Regions from separate parts of the Streptomyces sp. NPDC028308 genome, predicted to be linked through region 2. Evidence: riboswitches for the same ligand, from Rfam matches in the RefSeq annotation. Region 2 holds a riboswitch; the other holds the start of a gene.

Region 1 (7,966 bases), on a different contig from region 2:
TCCGTTCCAGGCCCGTGCCCCGCAGTCGTCGACCGGCTGCGGGGCACGTCGCTCTCCCGTGCCACCTGGCGCTCGTACGAGTGGCGAGCCCCTCCGCCCCGTCCGGACTAGCCCCATCGGGCCACCCCGAACCACCCGAAGAGACAGTGCAGTTGGGATGAACCGCCCGCACGGGTGATGCGTCATCAACCTGTGAGAAGTGCTGCTGCCAAATCCCTGCGGATTGACGCCCGTAGGGCAACACTGGTTCCAGACCGACTTATCAAACGGGGGGCGGCCATGAACGACGTTCCGAGCCGCAAGACAGTTCCGACAGCCAGCTCACACGTCACGACCCAGCGAAAGACTCCATCCATGTGCCAGCACCAGCCACCGTGCCCGACAGCCGACTCCGCCGACCGGGAGGCCGCCCTTCATGTGGCGCACCACCCGGAGCAGGGATGGAGCCTGCTGTGCAACGGCGTCGTCCTCTTCGAGGACACCGGTGAGCTCCTGCCCGACGGCCAGATCATCGCTCCGCACCGCCCCATGGGCACGGGACAGGTGATGACGGCCGCCTGAGCCGCACCATCGGACGGCTGCGACAGCCGCCCATGCACAAGAGGGGCCGGCCCGGAGACGCACTCTCCGAACCGGCCCCGACGTATGTCCCGCGGTGACTACTCCTCGTAAGCGTCCAGCGGCGGGCAGGAGCAGACGAGGTTGCGGTCGCCGTACGCCTGGTCGATGCGGCGCACCGGCGGCCAGTACTTGTCCGCGGCCGAGACACCGGCCGGGAAGACGGCCTCGGCACGGCTGTACGCGTGCTCCCAGTCGCCGCCCAGCGCCGCGGCCGTGTGCGGAGCCCCGCGCAGCGGGTTGTCCTCCGCCGGCCACTCGCCCGAGCCGACCTTCTCGATCTCGGCACGGATCGCGATCATCGCCTCGCAGAACCGGTCCAGCTCCACCAGGTCCTCGGACTCGGTCGGCTCGATCATCAGCGTCCCCGCGACGGGGAACGACATGGTCGGCGCGTGGAAGCCGTAGTCGATGAGCCGCTTGGCGATGTCGTCCACGCTGACGCCGGTCGCCTTGGTCAGCGGGCGCAGGTCGATGATGCACTCGTGCGCGACGAGGCCACCCGGACCGGTGTAGAGCACCGGGTAGTGCGGCTCCAAGCGCTTGGCGATGTAGTTCGCGGACAGCACCGCGACCTGCGTGGCCCGCTTGAGGCCCTCGCCGCCCATGAGCCGGACGTACGCCCAGGAGATCGGCAGGATTCCGGCGGAGCCCCAGGGCGCGGCCGAGATCGGGCCCACGCCCGTCTCCGGGCCGGCCGCGGGCTGCAGCGGGTGGTTCGGCAGGTACGGGGCGAGGTGGGCGCGCACGCCGACCGGGCCGACGCCCGGGCCGCCGCCGCCGTGCGGGATGCAGAACGTCTTGTGCAGGTTCAGGTGCGAGACGTCGCCGCCGAAGTGACCGGGCTTGGCGAGACCGACCAGCGCGTTCAGGTTGGCGCCGTCGACGTACACCTGGCCTCCGGCCTCGTGCACCTGGGCGCAGATGTCGGCCACGTGCTCCTCGAACACACCGTGCGTGGAGGGGTACGTGATCATCAGCACCGACAGCTCGTCGCGGTACCGCTCGATCTTGGCCCGCAGGTCCTCGACGTCGATCTCGCCGTCCCCGGCGGTCTTCACGACGACGACCTTCATGCCGGCCATCACGGCGCTGGCCGCGTTGGTGCCGTGGGCGGAGGACGGGATGAGGCAGACGGTGCGCTGCTCGTCGCCGTTGGCCCGGTGGTATCCGCGTACCGCGAGCAGACCCGCCAGCTCGCCCTGCGAACCGGCGTTGGGCTGCAACGACACGTTGTCGTAGCCCGTGACCTCGGCGAGGCGGTCCTCCAGCTCGTGGATGAGCGTCAGGTAGCCCTGCGCCTGCTCGGCGGGCGCGAAGGGGTGCATCTGCCCGAACTCGGGCCAGGTGACCGGCTCCATCTCGGTGGTCGCGTTGAGCTTCATCGTGCAGGAGCCCAGCGGGATCATGCCGCGGTCGAGCGCGTAGTCCCGGTCCGAGAGCCGGCGCAGGTAGCGCAACATCGCGGTCTCGGAGCGGTACTGGTGGAAGACCGGGTGCGCCAGGTAGTCGTCGGTGCGCAGCAGCGACTCGGGCAGCGTGTCGGCGGCCGAGGCGTCCAGCTCCTCGATGTCGCCCTCGACGCCGAAGGCGGTCCACACGGCGCCGAGCTGCTTGCGCCCGGTGGTCTCGTCGCAGGCGAGCGACACGTGGTCGGCGTCGACGAGGTGCAGGTTGACCCCGCCCTCGCGGGCGGCGGCCACGACGGCGGCGGCCCGGCCGGGGACCCGCGCGGTCAGCGTGTCGAAGTACGAGCCGTGGACGACCTCGACGCCGCCGGCCTCCAGGCCCGCGGCGAGGATGGTGGCGTAGCGGTGCGTGCGCCGGGCGATCGTCCGCAGGCCCTCGGGTCCGTGGTAGACGGCGTACATGCCGGCCATGACGGCGAGCAGCACCTGCGCGGTGCAGATGTTGCTGGTGGCCTTCTCCCGGCGGATGTGCTGCTCACGGGTCTGCAGGGCCAGGCGGTACGCCTTGTGCCCGTCCGCGTCCACGGAGACGCCCACGAGCCGGCCGGGCAGGCTGCGCGCGAACGACTCGCGGACGGCCATGTAACCGGCGTGCGGCCCGCCGAAGCCCATCGGCACACCGAAGCGCTGGGTGGTGCCGACGGCGATGTCGGCGCCGAGGTCGCCGGGCGCGGTGAGCAGCGTCAGGGCGAGCAGGTCGGCGGCGACCGTGACGACGGCGCCGAGCTCGTGCGCCTGCTCGATGACAGGCTTGATGTCGCGTACGGCGCCGGAGGCGCCCGGGTACTGGATCAGCACGCCGTTGATCTCGCGGCCGGCTACGTCGGCCGGGAGGCCCTCGCTCAGGTCGGCGACCACGACCTCGACGCCGGTCGGCTCGGCGCGGGTCTGGATGACCGCGATCGTCTGCGGCAGGGCGTCCGCGTCGACCAGGAAGAGGCCCTTCTTGTTCTTGCCCATCCGCCGGGACAGCGCCATCGCCTCGGCGGCGGCGGTGCCCTCGTCCAGCAGCGAGGCGCCGGACGTCGGCAGGCCGGTCAGCTCCGCGACCACGGTCTGGAAGTTGAGCAGCGCCTCGAGGCGGCCCTGCGAGATCTCCGGCTGGTACGGCGTGTACGCGGTGTACCAGGCCGGGTTCTCCATCACGTTGCGCAGGATCACCGGCGGCGTGAAGGTGCCGTAGTACCCGAGGCCGATCATGGAGTCGAGCACCTGGTTGCGGTCCGCGAGGGAGCGCAGCTCGGCCAGGACCTCGGCCTCGGTGCGCGCGCCGGGGAGGTCCAGCGCGTCGGCGTTCTTGATGACGTCCGGGACCGCGGCGGCCGTGAGCTCGTCGAGCGAGCCGTATCCGACCTGCGCGAGCATCTTGGCTTGGGCCTCGTGGTCGGGCCCGATGTGGCGCTGCTCGAACGGGATGCCCTGTTCGAGCTCGGAGAGCGGAATGCGATGGGCGGTCATTGCGGAGGCCTCCTGGTCTGACACGACCTTCGGGGGGTACCACGACGCGGGTACCCCGACGGCCTCCCCCTCTGTCATCTCAACCTGAGAGCTTCACCGGGCCGTCCAGCAGCGGACGGACCGGCTTTCACCGTCGGTGAGGGCGGGAGCCGACGACGCCCGCCCTGCTTTCCAGAGTGACCTCGTCCGTGCGGTACGTGTGCCTGAGAGATTCCGGGGAGGATTTGCTCCTTCGGCGCCTCCGGATCTCGCCGGAGGACTCTCCCGCACGGGGTCAGCAGCCGTATGCCAGCCTACCAGCGAGGACAACGCACGGGCTTTCGAGTGGCCGCCTTCCTGAATGTGCTCTTTCGTAGTGCTTACGGATGAGTTTTGCGACCAAGAGGAGGGACCGTGCAGACCGACATCGATCCGCGCAACCTGATCGGCCGCAAGGCGTTCGACCGCAAGGGCACCAAGATCGGCACGGTCGACGAGGTGTATCTCGACGACGCCACCGGAGCGCCCGAGTGGGCTGCCATACGGACGGGCCTGTTCAGCCGGGACGCGTTCGTCCCGCTGGAGCCCAGTGAGGTCGTGGAGGGGACCCTCCGGGTGCCCTTCGACCGCGCCCTCATCAAGGACGCGCCCGATTTCGGTGTCGGCCGCCACCTCTCCCCGGAGCAGGAACTCCAGCTCTACCACCACTACGGGCTCGATCTCGCGTCGCCCGCCCCGCCGGACCGCGACTTCGGCCGGCTCGCCGGCTCGGAAGAGGCCGGACCGGCCTGAACGCCCCGCTCCTCGGCGCTCTCCCTCGCATCCGTCACCGCCGCTGTCCCGCTCGCCGTCCCCGCGCCCTCCGCGGCACCGCCGGCCCCCGGCACCGGCGCGACCAGGGGCAGCGGGTCCGCCGGCTCCAGCGCGGGATCGTCGGTCCGGAACGTGCGCACGCGCCCGGGCCCCGAGTACGGCGTCTCGAACCGCACGGTCACCCGGCCGAGGCCGCTCCCCTGGACCCAGCCGTGCCCGTACTCGGCGTGCCGCACGTCGTGCCCCGACGGCCAGCGCCGCTCGGCCGGCGCCTCCGCCTCCGTGACGGCCTCCGGCACGCCCTCCTCCTCGGCCTGCTCCTGCGCCAGCAGCTCGCCCGCGGCGGCCTGGGCCTGCGCGAACAGGTCCTCCTGGGTGTAGTCGGCCAGCCCGGTGACGCCGACGCCCAGCAGCCGGACCCCGCCGGTCGTGTCCACCGAGTCCAGCAGCCGGGCGGCGGCCTCGCGCACCACCGAAGGGTCGTCCGTGGGCCCGCGCAGCGTCTCGGACCGGGTCAGGGTGGAGAAGTCGTACCGCCGCACCTTGAGCACCACCGTCCGGCCCGAGCGCCCGGCCTTCCGCAGCCGCACCACGCACCGGTCGGCGAGCCGCTGCACCTCCGTGGACACCCGCACCCGGTCGTGGATGTCGACTTCGTAGGTGTCCTCGACCGACACCGACTTGGTCTCGCGCTCGGCGACCACGGGCCGGTCGTCGTGCGCCAGGGCCATCGCGTACAGGGCGTGTCCGTGTGCTTTGCCCACGAGCCGCACCAGCTCGTCCTCGCCCGCCTCGGCGATCTCCTCGACCGTGGTGATCCCGGCGCGCCGCAGATGGTCGCCGGTCGCGGGCCCCACGCCGGGCAGCGTCCGCACCGACATCGGCCCGAGCAGGGCGCGCTCGGTCCCCGGCTCGATCAGCACCAGCCCGTCGGGCTTGGCCTGCTCGGAGGCGATCTTGGCGATCATCTTGGAGGCGGCGAGCCCCACCGACCCGGTCAGTCCCGTGACGGCCCGGATGTCGGCGCGCAGCTTCGCGCCCACCAGCCGCGCCGAGGTCTCGTCCCAGGCGGTCCCTGCGGCCTCCAGGTCGACGAACGCCTCGTCCAGGCTCAGCGGCTCCACGAGCGGCGACAGCTCCCGCAGCAGCCCCATGACCTGCTCACTGACGTCGCGGTAGAGCTGGAAGCGCGGTACGAGGTAGGCGGCGTTCGGCGCCAGTCGGCGGGCCTGCGCCATGGGCATCGCCGAGTGCACCCCGAACACCCGCGCCTCGTAGGAGGCGGTGGCGACCACACCGCGCACCCCGAGCCCGCCCACCACCACGGCCTTGCCGCGCAGGCTCGGCTTGGCGGCCTGCTCCGCCGAGGCGAAGAAGGCGTCCATGTCGAGATGCAGGATCGTGGGCGCGGTTCTCACATGTCCGATGCTGCCCTACGCCACTGACAATGCCCTGCCGGCCGCGGACCCCCGCGACGCCGCACGTGAGACGTGGGCGCCACGAGGTCAGACGGCGCGGTTGCGGCGCCGGGCCAGCTCGTCGGTGGGGTTCTGCCCGATCAGGGTCTCGCCGGTGTCGACCCGCTCCCCGTGCAGCTGTGAGAGCGCTCCCTCGACGTCCCGCCAGACGACCCCCACGGCGATCCCGAAGACCCCCTGGCCGCCCTGGAGCAGGGCGTGGACCTCGTCGGGCGAGGAGCACTCGTAGACCGTCGCCCCGTCGCTCATCAGCGTCATCCGCTCGAGATCGGCGAATCCCCGCTCACGCAGGTGCTGGACCGCGGTGCGGATGTTCTGCAGCGACACCCCCGTGTCGAGGAACCGCTTGACGATCTTCAGGACCACGACGTCGCGGAAGCTGTAGAGGCGCTGCGTCCCCGATCCGTGGGCCGGTCTCACGCTGGGCTCCACCAGGCCGGTGCGCGCCCAGTAGTCCAGCTGGCGGTAGGTGATACCCGCCGCCGCGCACGCCGTGGGACCGCGGTATCCGATCTCGTCGGACACCGACTCTTCGTCCGGCACCGCTGTCGGCCGCTGTGGAGCGGAGCCGGCCGCGTTGCCGTGAAGCGGGTACGGGCCGCTCTCCCCCAGACTGCGTCCGGGGGCACCCCCAGCCGTACCGTCGCCGCTGCTTCTCACGCCGACCTCCGTCCTTGAACTGCCTTCTCGACGGTAGGCAGTCGCCAGGGGTGCGTCAACGATCGCCACACTCGGCACGCCGAGTGATAATCACCCTAGGAGTGGTTTCCCGTGCCCCACCGCGGGGAAAGGCTAGCCGAATGCTCTCCGCGCGGGCCGTAAGACGCCTCACTGGCCTCCGGCATGTGCCGCTCGGAACCGCGGGCGGGCGGGGACGTCACTGACTGTTGGTCCCGAAGTCCTCGGGCGAGATCTGGTCGAGGAACTCGCGGAACTTCTCCACCTCGTCCTCCTGCTCGTCCGGGATCGCGATCCCCGCGTCGTCGAGCACCCCGTCGCTGCCGTAGATCGGCGTTCCGGTGCGCAGCGCGAGCGCTATGGCGTCGGACGGCCGCGCGCTCACCTCGACCCCGCTGGCGAAGACCAGCTCGGCGTAGAAGACGCCCTCACGCAGATCCGTGATGCGTACTTCGGTGAGCTCCTGGCCGACGGCCTCCAGCACGTCCTTGAACAGGTCGTGGGTCAGCGGTCGTGCGGGGGCCATGCCCTGCTGGGCGAAGGCGATCGCCGTCGCCTCCCCCGGGCCGATCCAGATGGGGAGGTAGCGGTCGCCTCCCACTTCGCGCAGGAGCACGATCGGTTGGTTGGAGGGCATTTCGACCCGGACACCTACGACATCGAGCTCGTTCACACAGCAACCCTAGGCCGTGCTCGGGACGTTTGGGTAGTCGGGCACAGAACGGGTGGACGATCCGCCACCGGCGAACACCCTCGCTCAGGGCAGCCGGACACCCAGCGCCGTCTGCACCAGAGCCGCGTGCAGCTTGACCGTGAGCCCCGCCAGCTCCTTCGCACGGGCCTCGGCATGGGCCCTGGTCTGCGGGTTGCGGTGGCGCCGCAGCGGGGCCACCACCTGGTCCACGAGACCGGCCTCACGGTCCGCGGCGGCCTTCATCGCGCGCAGGTGGCGCGGCTCGATCCCGAACCGGCCCAGCTCGACCACGAGCGCGGCCACGGTGACCGCCTCGGCGTCGTAGCCCCCGTCCGGCAGTGGAGTGACGAGCCCGTACGACTCCCACTCGGCGAGCTCCCGCTCGTCGATCTCGGCGGCGGCGAGCAGCTCGTCGCGGCCGATACGGGCCGCGGTGGGCGCCTCCGGCTCCCCGAAGAGGTCGCCCAGGCGCTCGCCGTCCCCGACGTCGCGCTGGCGGCCCAGCGTGGGCAGCCGCACGTCGTCGCCCCGCTCCAGGGCGTCCAGGTGCTCCCGGATGACCTTGAGCGGCAGGTAGTGGTCGCGCTGCATCCGCAGGACGTGGCCGAGGCGCTCGACGTCCTGCGCGCTGAACTTGCGGTACCCCGAAGGGGTCCGCCGTGGCTCGATGAGGCCTTCGGCCTCCAGGAACCTGATCTTGGAGATGGTCACTTCGGGGAACTCGTCGCGCAGCGCGCTGAGCACCGTGCCGATGCTCATCAGCCCACTGTCCGCGGCGG
Region 2 (7,966 bases):
TGCACGGGATCTGGACCAGGCCGCCGACCGGGTCGCAGGTCAGGCCCAGGTTGTGCTCCATGCCGATCTCGGCGGCGTTCTCGACCTGTTCGGGGCTTCCGCCGAGGACCTCGGCGAGCGCGCCCGCGGCCATCGAGCAGGCGGAGCCGACCTCGCCCTGGCAGCCGACCTCGGCGCCGGAGATGGAGGCGTTCTCCTTGAAGAGCATGCCGATGGCGCCCGCCGCGAGCAGGAAGCGCACGACGCCCTCCTCGTCGGCGCCCGGCACGAAGTTCACGTAGTAGTGCAGGACGGCGGGGATGATGCCGGCGGCGCCGTTGGTGGGCGCCGTGACCACACGGCCGCCCGCCGCGTTCTCCTCGTTCACGGCCATCGCGTAGAGCGTGATCCACTCCATGGCGTGGGCCAGCGGGTCGCCGTCCGCGCGCAGCTGGCGGGCCGTGACGGCGGCCCGGCGGCGCACCTTGAGGCCGCCCGGCAGGATGCCCTCACGGGACATGCCGCGCGCGACGCACGCCTGCATCACCCGCCAGATCTCCAGGAGGCCCTCGCGGATCTCCTCCTCGGTGCGCCAGGCCCGCTCGTTCTCCAGCATCAGGGCGGAGATCGACAGGCCGGTCTCCTTCGTCAGGCGCAGCAGCTCGTCGCCCGTGCGGAAGGGGTACTTGAGGACCGTGTCGTCCAGCTTGATGCGGTCCTCACCCACCGCGTCCTCGTCGACGACGAAGCCGCCGCCGACCGAGTAGTAGGTCTTCGACAGCAGTTCCTCGCCGTCGGCGCCGAACGCCCACAGCGTCATGCCGTTCGCGTGGTACGGCAGGGCCTTGCGGCGGTGCAGGACCAAGTGGTCGTCGAAGGAGAAGTCGATCTCGTGCTCGCCGAGCAGGGCGAGCCGGCCGCCGGTGCGGATGGCCTCCACCCGGGCGTCGGCGCCCTCGACGTCCACCGTCCGCGGGGACGCGCCCTCCAGACCGAGCAGGACCGCCTTGGGGGTGCCGTGGCCGTGGCCGGTCGCGCCCAGGGAGCCGTACAGCTCGGCGCGTATCGAGGCGGTCGGGGTCAGTAGGTCCTCGTTGCGCAGCCGCCGGGCGAACATGCGGGCCGCGCGCATCGGGCCCACCGTGTGGGAGCTGGACGGGCCGATGCCGATCGAGAACAGGTCGAAGACCGAGATGGCCACGGGTAACTCCTCAGGGTTTCGGCGGACGCCGTTGTCAGCCGGTCGTGCGGGGCGGTGCATGCGGCGGGGCACCGCGCTCGGTTTCCAGTGTGCGCGGTGCCCCGGACGTTCGTACGAGAGAAGACGCTGTCATGAAAAGACGCGTACGGCAAAAAAGCGTACGAATTTACTTCAGGCCGGGGTACAGCGGGTGCTTGTCGGCCAGAGCGGACACCCGGGCCTTGAGCGAGTCCGCGTCGTACGAGGGCTTGAGCGCCTCGGCGATGATGTCCGCGACCTCGGTGAAGTCCTCGGCCTGGAAGCCGCGGGTGGCGAGGGCGGGCGTGCCGATCCGCAGGCCCGAGGTGACCATGGGCGGGCGCGGGTCGTTCGGGACGGCGTTGCGGTTGACCGTGATGCCGACCTCGTGGAGGCGGTCCTCGGCCTGCTGCCCGTCCAGCTCGCTCTCGCGCAGGTCGACCAGGACGAGGTGCACGTCCGTGCCACCGGACAGGACGTCGACGCCGACGGCCTTGACGTCGTCCTGGACCAGGCGCTCGGCCAGGATCCGGGCGCCGTCCAGCGTGCGCTGCTGGCGCTCCTTGAAGTCCTCCGTGGCGGCGACCTTGAAGGACACGGCCTTGGCGGCGATCACGTGCTCCAGCGGTCCGCCCTGCTGACCGGGGAAGACGGCGGAGTTGATCTTCTTCGCCAGCTCGGCCGTGGAGAGGATCACGCCGCCGCGCGGGCCGCCCAGCGTCTTGTGCGTGGTGGTCGTGACGACGTGGGCGTGCGGCACCGGGTTCGGGTGCAGGCCCGCCGCCACCAGGCCGGCGAAGTGCGCCATGTCGACCATCAGGTAGGCGCCGACCTCGTCCGCGATCCGGCGGAACGCGGCGAAGTCCAGCTGACGCGGGTACGCGGACCAGCCGGCCACGATCAGCTTCGGCTTCGACTCCTTGGCCAGCCGCTCGACCTCGGCCATGTCGACCTGACCGGTGGCGTCGTCGACGTGGTACGCGACCACGTTGTAGAGCTTGCCGGAGAAGTTGATCTTCATGCCGTGGGTCAGGTGCCCGCCGTGCGCGAGGTTCAGACCCATGATCGTGTCGCCGGGCTTGAGCAGCGCGAACATCGCGGCGGCGTTGGCCTGGGCACCGGAGTGCGGCTGGACGTTGGCGTGCTCGGCACCGAAGAGCGCCTTCACGCGGTCGATGGCGATCTGCTCGACCACGTCGACGTGCTCGCAGCCGCCGTAGTAGCGGCGGCCCGGGTAGCCCTCGGCGTACTTGTTGGTGAGGACCGAGCCCTGGGCCTCCATGACCGCGACCGGAGCGAAGTTCTCCGAGGCGATCATCTCCAGGGTGGCCTGCTGGCGGTGCAGCTCGGCGTCGACCGCGGCGGCGACGTCCGGGTCGAGTTCATGAAGGGGCGTGTTCAGAAGCGACATCAGTCGGGAGTCCTTAGCCTGCGGTGAATTCGGTGTACTCGTCCGCGGAGAGCAGGTCGTCCGGCTCGTCCGTGACGCGCACCTTGAACAGCCAGCCACCCTCGAAGGGGGCGGAGTTCACCAGGGACGGGTCGTCCACGACGTCCTGGTTGGTCTCGGTGATCTCGCCGGTGACCGGGGCGTAGAGGTCGCTGACCGACTTGGTCGACTCCAGCTCGCCGCAGGTCTCACCCGCGGTCACGGTGTCACCGACCTCCGGGAGCTGGACGAACACGACATCGCCGAGCGCGTTGGCCGCGTGCTCCGTGATGCCGACCGTCGAGACGCCGTTCTCGGCGCCCGACAGCCACTCGTGCTCCTTGCTGTAGCGCAGCTGCTGGGGGTTGCTCATGGCCTGGATTCTCCTGTACGCGGGGGACTGCTGATGCAGCGGGGACGTGGATGAGCTGGGCGGACGTGCCCGGGGGTGCCCGGCGCCGCGAGGGGCGCCGGGGCCGGGGTCACCGGGATCGCCTGGGGACCAGTGTCACTTCTGGCGCTTGTAGAACGGCAGCGCCACGACCTCGTACGGTTCGTGGCTGCCCCGGATGTCGACCCCCACACCGGCGGTGCCGGGGGCGGCGTGCGCGGCGTCGACGTACGCCATCGCGATCGGCTTGCCGAGCGTGGGGGAGGGGGCACCGGAGGTGACCTCGCCGATCACCTCGCCGCCGGCGACGACGGGGTACCCGGCGCGGGGCACGCGGCGGCCCTCGGCGACGAGCCCGACGAGCACGCGCGGCGGGTTGTCCGCGGCACGGGAGGCCGCCTCGGAGAGGGCCTCGCGGCCCACGAAGTCGCCCTCCTTCTCGAACTTCACGACCCGCCCGAGGCCGGCGTCGAAGGGGGTGAGCGACGTCGTCAGCTCGTGCCCGTACAGCGGCATGCCCGCCTCCAGGCGCAGCGTGTCGCGGCAGGACAGGCCGCAGGGGACGAGCCCGGCCGGGGCTCCCGCCTCGGTCAGCGCCTGCCACAGCTTCTCGGCGTCGGCCGGCGCCACGAACAGCTCGAAGCCGTCCTCGCCGGTGTAGCCGGTCCGCGCGATCAGCGCCGGGACGCCCGCGACGGTGCCCGGCAGACCCGCGTAGTACTTCAGGCCGTCGAGGTCGGCGTCGGTGAGCGACTTGAGGATCCCGGGCGACTCCGGGCCCTGCACCGCGATCAGCGCGTACGCGTCACGGTCGTCGCGCACCGCGGCGTCGAAACCGGCCACCCGCTCGGTCAGCGCGTCCAGCACCACCTGGGCGTTGGAGGCGTTCGCGACGACCATGTACTCCTGCTCCTGGAGCCGGTACACGATCAGGTCGTCGAGGATGCCGCCGTCCGCCCGGACGATCATGGTGTAGCGGGCGCGGCCGACACCGACCGAGGCGATGTTGCCGACGAGGGCGAAGTTCAGGAAGGCGGCGGCCTCGGGGCCGGTGACCGTGATCTCGCCCATGTGGGAGAGGTCGAAGAGACCGGCCTTCGTGCGGACCGCGAGGTGCTCGTCGCGCTCGGAGCCGTAGCGCAGGGGCATGTCCCAGCCGGCGAAGTCGGTCATCGTCGCGCCGAGAGAGCGATGCAGGGCATCGAGCGCGGTGTGACGGGGGGCGTTACTGCTCATCGGTGGGGCTCCCAAGGCATGACGGCGAGGTCGTTCCTCCCCATCTGTCATCGGAACCTGAGAGGTTCATCACGACCCGGCGAACCGGTGGTCCTGACTTGCACCTTGGGTGGAGCCACTGGTCAGCGGCCCGCTTTTCAGATGTGCCTCGCCCGCGCGGTATCGGGGCCTGAGAGATTCAAGGGAGGGACTTGCTCCTTCGGCGCCCGGGCGGATGTGCCCCGGGACTCTCCCGCGCGGATTCAAGCGGCCGGTATGCAGTTGGCGGGCACATCATTGCACGCATCCGTGAAACCCGGCAGGGGCGGCCCGTCCGGCGGCCGGCCGAGGACCTGTGACGGGTCTGTGGCAGGACGGGGACGGAAACGGGAGGCGCCCCGCATTACCTTCTCTTTACACTCGACGGGGATGGGACTCGGGATCCGAGGGGGAGGACGACCAGGGTGAACAGGACCACGGCGTACGCGACGAGTTCGGGCCTCGCACTGCCGGAACAGCCCGCGGCCCAGGCCCGGAAGGCGCGCGGGCGGTCCGGGACCGTCGTCCGCGACCTGCGCGAGCGCGCGGGACGCAGCCCGCACGGGCTGTCCTTCGGCCCGGCCGACCTGGTCGTGGTGACCGGACTGCCCGGCAGCGGCAAGTCGACGCTGATGCGCCGGGCCGTGAGCGGCGCCCGCGTCGACTCCCAGGACACCCGCGACCGCTGGGACACCCGCCTCTCCCGCTTCCTGCCGTACGCGCTCTACCGCCCCGTCGTCCGCGTCGCGCACTACGCCGGACTGCGCCGCGCGCTGCGCTCGGGAGCCGGCGTCGTCGTGCACGACTGCGGCACCCAGGCCTGGGTGCGCCGCTGGCTCGCCCGCGAGGCCCGGCGCCGCGGCGGCACCCTGCACCTGCTGCTCCTCGACGTCCCGCCGGACACCGCCCTGGACGGCCAGCGCGAGCGGGGCCGGGGGGTCTCGCGCTACGCCTTCCTGCGCCACCGCCGCGCCGCCGGCCGGCTGCTGCGCGCCGCCGAGAAGGGCGACCTGCCCGAGGGCTGCGGCTCGGCGGTCCTGATCGACCGGGCCGCGGCGGACGTGCTGCGCCGCATCGACTTCGGCGACTGACCCCCGTACGCGCCCACCGGCTAGGGTTTCCAGCCGGAACAGCGGTTCACAGCAGGCGGTAGACAGATGGACTTCCCGGCACAGGCGCACCCGCACCCCCATCCGCACGGCGGATGGCCAGGCAACGAACTGGAGGAGGTGCTCTCCGCATCCCTCGGAGTCCCCTCGGCGGGCGCCCGGATCGTCGAGGTGCTCGGCCGCAGCTTCCTGTGGATCCCGCTGCCGAACGGCGGCGGCCCGCACAGCGGCCCGCTCGACCTCCCCACGATGGAGATCGCGGGACAGGCGTACGTCCCGGTCTTCAGCTCGGAGGAGCAGTTCCGCCAGGTCGCCGGCGGGCACATGCCGTACACGATCGCGCCCGCCGTGGAGTTCGCGCGCGGCCTGCCCCCGCAGGTCGGCCTCGCCGTCAACCCCGACGGTGTGGTCGGCGTGCCGCTGCCGCCGCCCGCCGTCGCCGAACTGTGCCGCACCGGACGGACCCCGCTGGACGGTCCCGCGAGCGGCGGCCGGGTCCGGCTGTTCGAGCCCGACTGGCAGGACGACCCGGTCGACTTCCTGTCCGCCGCCTCCGCCGAGTTCGCGGCGACCGGCGTCGTGCTGACCGCCCGCCGCTGCCTGGCCAGCATCGAGGGCGGCGACCCGGTGATGTTCGTGGGCGTCGAGCTGTCCGACTGGGAGGGCCCCGCGCGCACCTACCCGCTGGACGCCCTCGGCCGGGCGCTCGGCCGGGTCCCGGTGGACCGGCCGGTGAACCTGGTCCTCCTCGACGTCACCCAGGATCCGGTGGGCGACTGGATGCGCGCCCAGGTGCGGCCCTTCTACCAGCGGGAGTACTGACCGGGCGGGCCCGGCCCCCGGACGGGCGCCCGACGCCACGCGAACCGGCGAAGCCGAGCGTCAAGTTCCTGTCAGGAACGCCGCTTAAGCTGGTTTCATGGCTCGGTCGAGGTGTTGACGTGCTCCCGGACGGGGAGGCCGCGCGAGCGCCCCGGGGGCAATGGGTGAGTTCATGATGATCTGTTCGCGAAGGGGCGGTTGAAGGTGAGCGCGTCGGGCACGGCCGCGGCCGGGCAGGTCGAGCACATGCTGCGCCAGGTGACGCCCGGGCGTTACGACGCCTACGAGGCGCTCCTGCGTGCGCTCGCGACCCCTTCGAACGGCCAGATCTGGATGCTGCTCTGGCACGGCCAGGCCGGCTCGCCGGACGCCCAGTACGGGAACATGGAGGTGGGCGGCTACGGCTACGCCCCCTGCGTGACCTCGGCCCAGGAGCTGTCCGCCAGCGGCTGGAACAGGTCGTACGAGGTCGTGGACGGTCTCGACGTCGCCCGCACCCTCTACCCCGACCACTTCGGGCTCTGGCTCAACCCGCACGCCCCCGGCGGGGGCGTCGGCATCCCCTGGCTGGATCTGCGCCGGATCGCCACCGGCCTCGAACGCCAGCCCGCGGGACCCCTGCGGCTGTCCGAACCGGCCATCGAGATCCCGCAGTTCTACGCCCTCCTCACGCAGAACGCGCACCGCACGTCCGCCGTGCGCTCGCTGCGCCGCGCCTGGGTGCAGCCCGCGCTCGGGGCGCCGTACCTGGCCATCGGTCTCGACGTCTACGACACGTCACCGGCCGCCGTCGACTCGGTGCGGGCGATGATGCAGCAGTCCGTCGGCGCGGTCCCGGACGGGCTGCCCGTGTCCACCGTCGCGATGTCCGACGCCTACGACCCGGTGGCCATGTGGCTGCGCGCCAACGCGCGGCCCTTCTACGACCGTGAGGCGCACGCGGCACCCGCGCAGGCCCCCGCGGCCGGCGGCTACGGCTACCCACAGCCACGGCCGTACTGATCTCCCATCCGTCGGAAAACCGGGCTGCGCCGCGTCCTGCGGACGCGGAACCCGGCGCTGACCAGCGCGCTCGAAGGCGGAAGTACGGGATGTCCGTGTTGCGGACGAGGTGAAAGGAAAGCGTCCCCCGTGGGACCTTGCGGCCCAATTGCCCCCTGTCCGACCCCCGTTACCCGCCGTCCGGATAACGGAACCCCCCAGCCCGCATCACGTTTAGGCATCCATTCACCGCCAAGTCTGGCAACAGATCGCCGAGGCGTTGAAGACTCCCGGTCCAGGGGTGTTCGCCCCTTTGTACGACGGACTGATCATGCCGCTACCAGCGGCACGTGTGGGCCGGCTACCGCCGGTTGAGAGGGGTCCCTGCCACGATGACGGCACCATTGCACGAGCCGACCGCTGAAGCGGCCCCGAGCGCGGCCGAGGAAGCGGCGGTTGTCAGCGCCGATCCGAAGGCGGTTCAAGGACGCTCTCTCGGCCGGATCGCCTGGGAGCGCCTCAAGCGGGACAAGCTGGCCCTCACGGGCGGTGTCGTCGTGCTCGTGCTGATCGTGATCGCGATCCTCGCCCCGGTGATCGCCAACCTGGTCGGCCAGGATCCCGAGTCGCACCACGAGAACCTGATCGACCCGCTGTTCTCCACGCCGACGGGTTCCCTCGGCGGCATCAGCGGCGACCACCTGCTCGGCGTCGAGCCGGTGAGCGGCCGCGACATCTTCGCCCGCATCATCTACGGAGCCCGCATCTCGCTCCTCGTGGGC

The links. Region 2 has a riboswitch for glycine ahead of gcvT (glycine cleavage system aminomethyltransferase GcvT). Riboswitches for the same ligand answer to the same signal wherever they lie in the genome.
Region 1: linked by a shared signal. The riboswitch ahead of gcvP (aminomethyl-transferring glycine dehydrogenase) and the one ahead of gcvT (glycine cleavage system aminomethyltransferase GcvT) in region 2 are both predicted to bind glycine.

Annotation. Positions count from the first base shown of each region.
Region 1 is NZ_JBVHTO010000005.1:6,785-14,750, reverse strand. Features, by position in the region: gene ACZ4VA_RS12560 (DUF5999 family protein) at 355-561, shown strand; gene gcvP (aminomethyl-transferring glycine dehydrogenase) at 660-3,545, opposite strand; glycine riboswitch at 3,727-3,822, opposite strand; gene ACZ4VA_RS12550 (PRC-barrel domain-containing protein) at 3,939-4,316, shown strand; gene ACZ4VA_RS12545 (DNA polymerase IV) at 4,232-5,755, opposite strand; gene ACZ4VA_RS12540 (MerR family transcriptional regulator) at 5,843-6,475, opposite strand; gene ACZ4VA_RS12535 (bifunctional nuclease family protein) at 6,693-7,166, opposite strand; gene ftsR (transcriptional regulator FtsR) at 7,251-7,966, opposite strand, start outside.
Region 2 is NZ_JBVHTO010000018.1:138,232-146,197, forward strand. Features, by position in the region: gene ACZ4VA_RS35990 (L-serine ammonia-lyase) at 1-1,180, opposite strand, end outside; gene glyA (serine hydroxymethyltransferase) at 1,347-2,609, opposite strand; gene gcvH (glycine cleavage system protein GcvH) at 2,623-3,000, opposite strand; gene gcvT (glycine cleavage system aminomethyltransferase GcvT) at 3,136-4,254, opposite strand; glycine riboswitch at 4,289-4,401, opposite strand; glycine riboswitch at 4,402-4,499, opposite strand; gene ACZ4VA_RS36010 (AAA family ATPase) at 4,698-5,363, shown strand; gene ACZ4VA_RS36015 (enhanced serine sensitivity protein SseB) at 5,430-6,203, shown strand; gene ACZ4VA_RS36020 (enhanced serine sensitivity protein SseB C-terminal domain-containing protein) at 6,408-7,205, shown strand; gene ACZ4VA_RS36025 (ABC transporter permease) at 7,577-7,966, shown strand, end outside.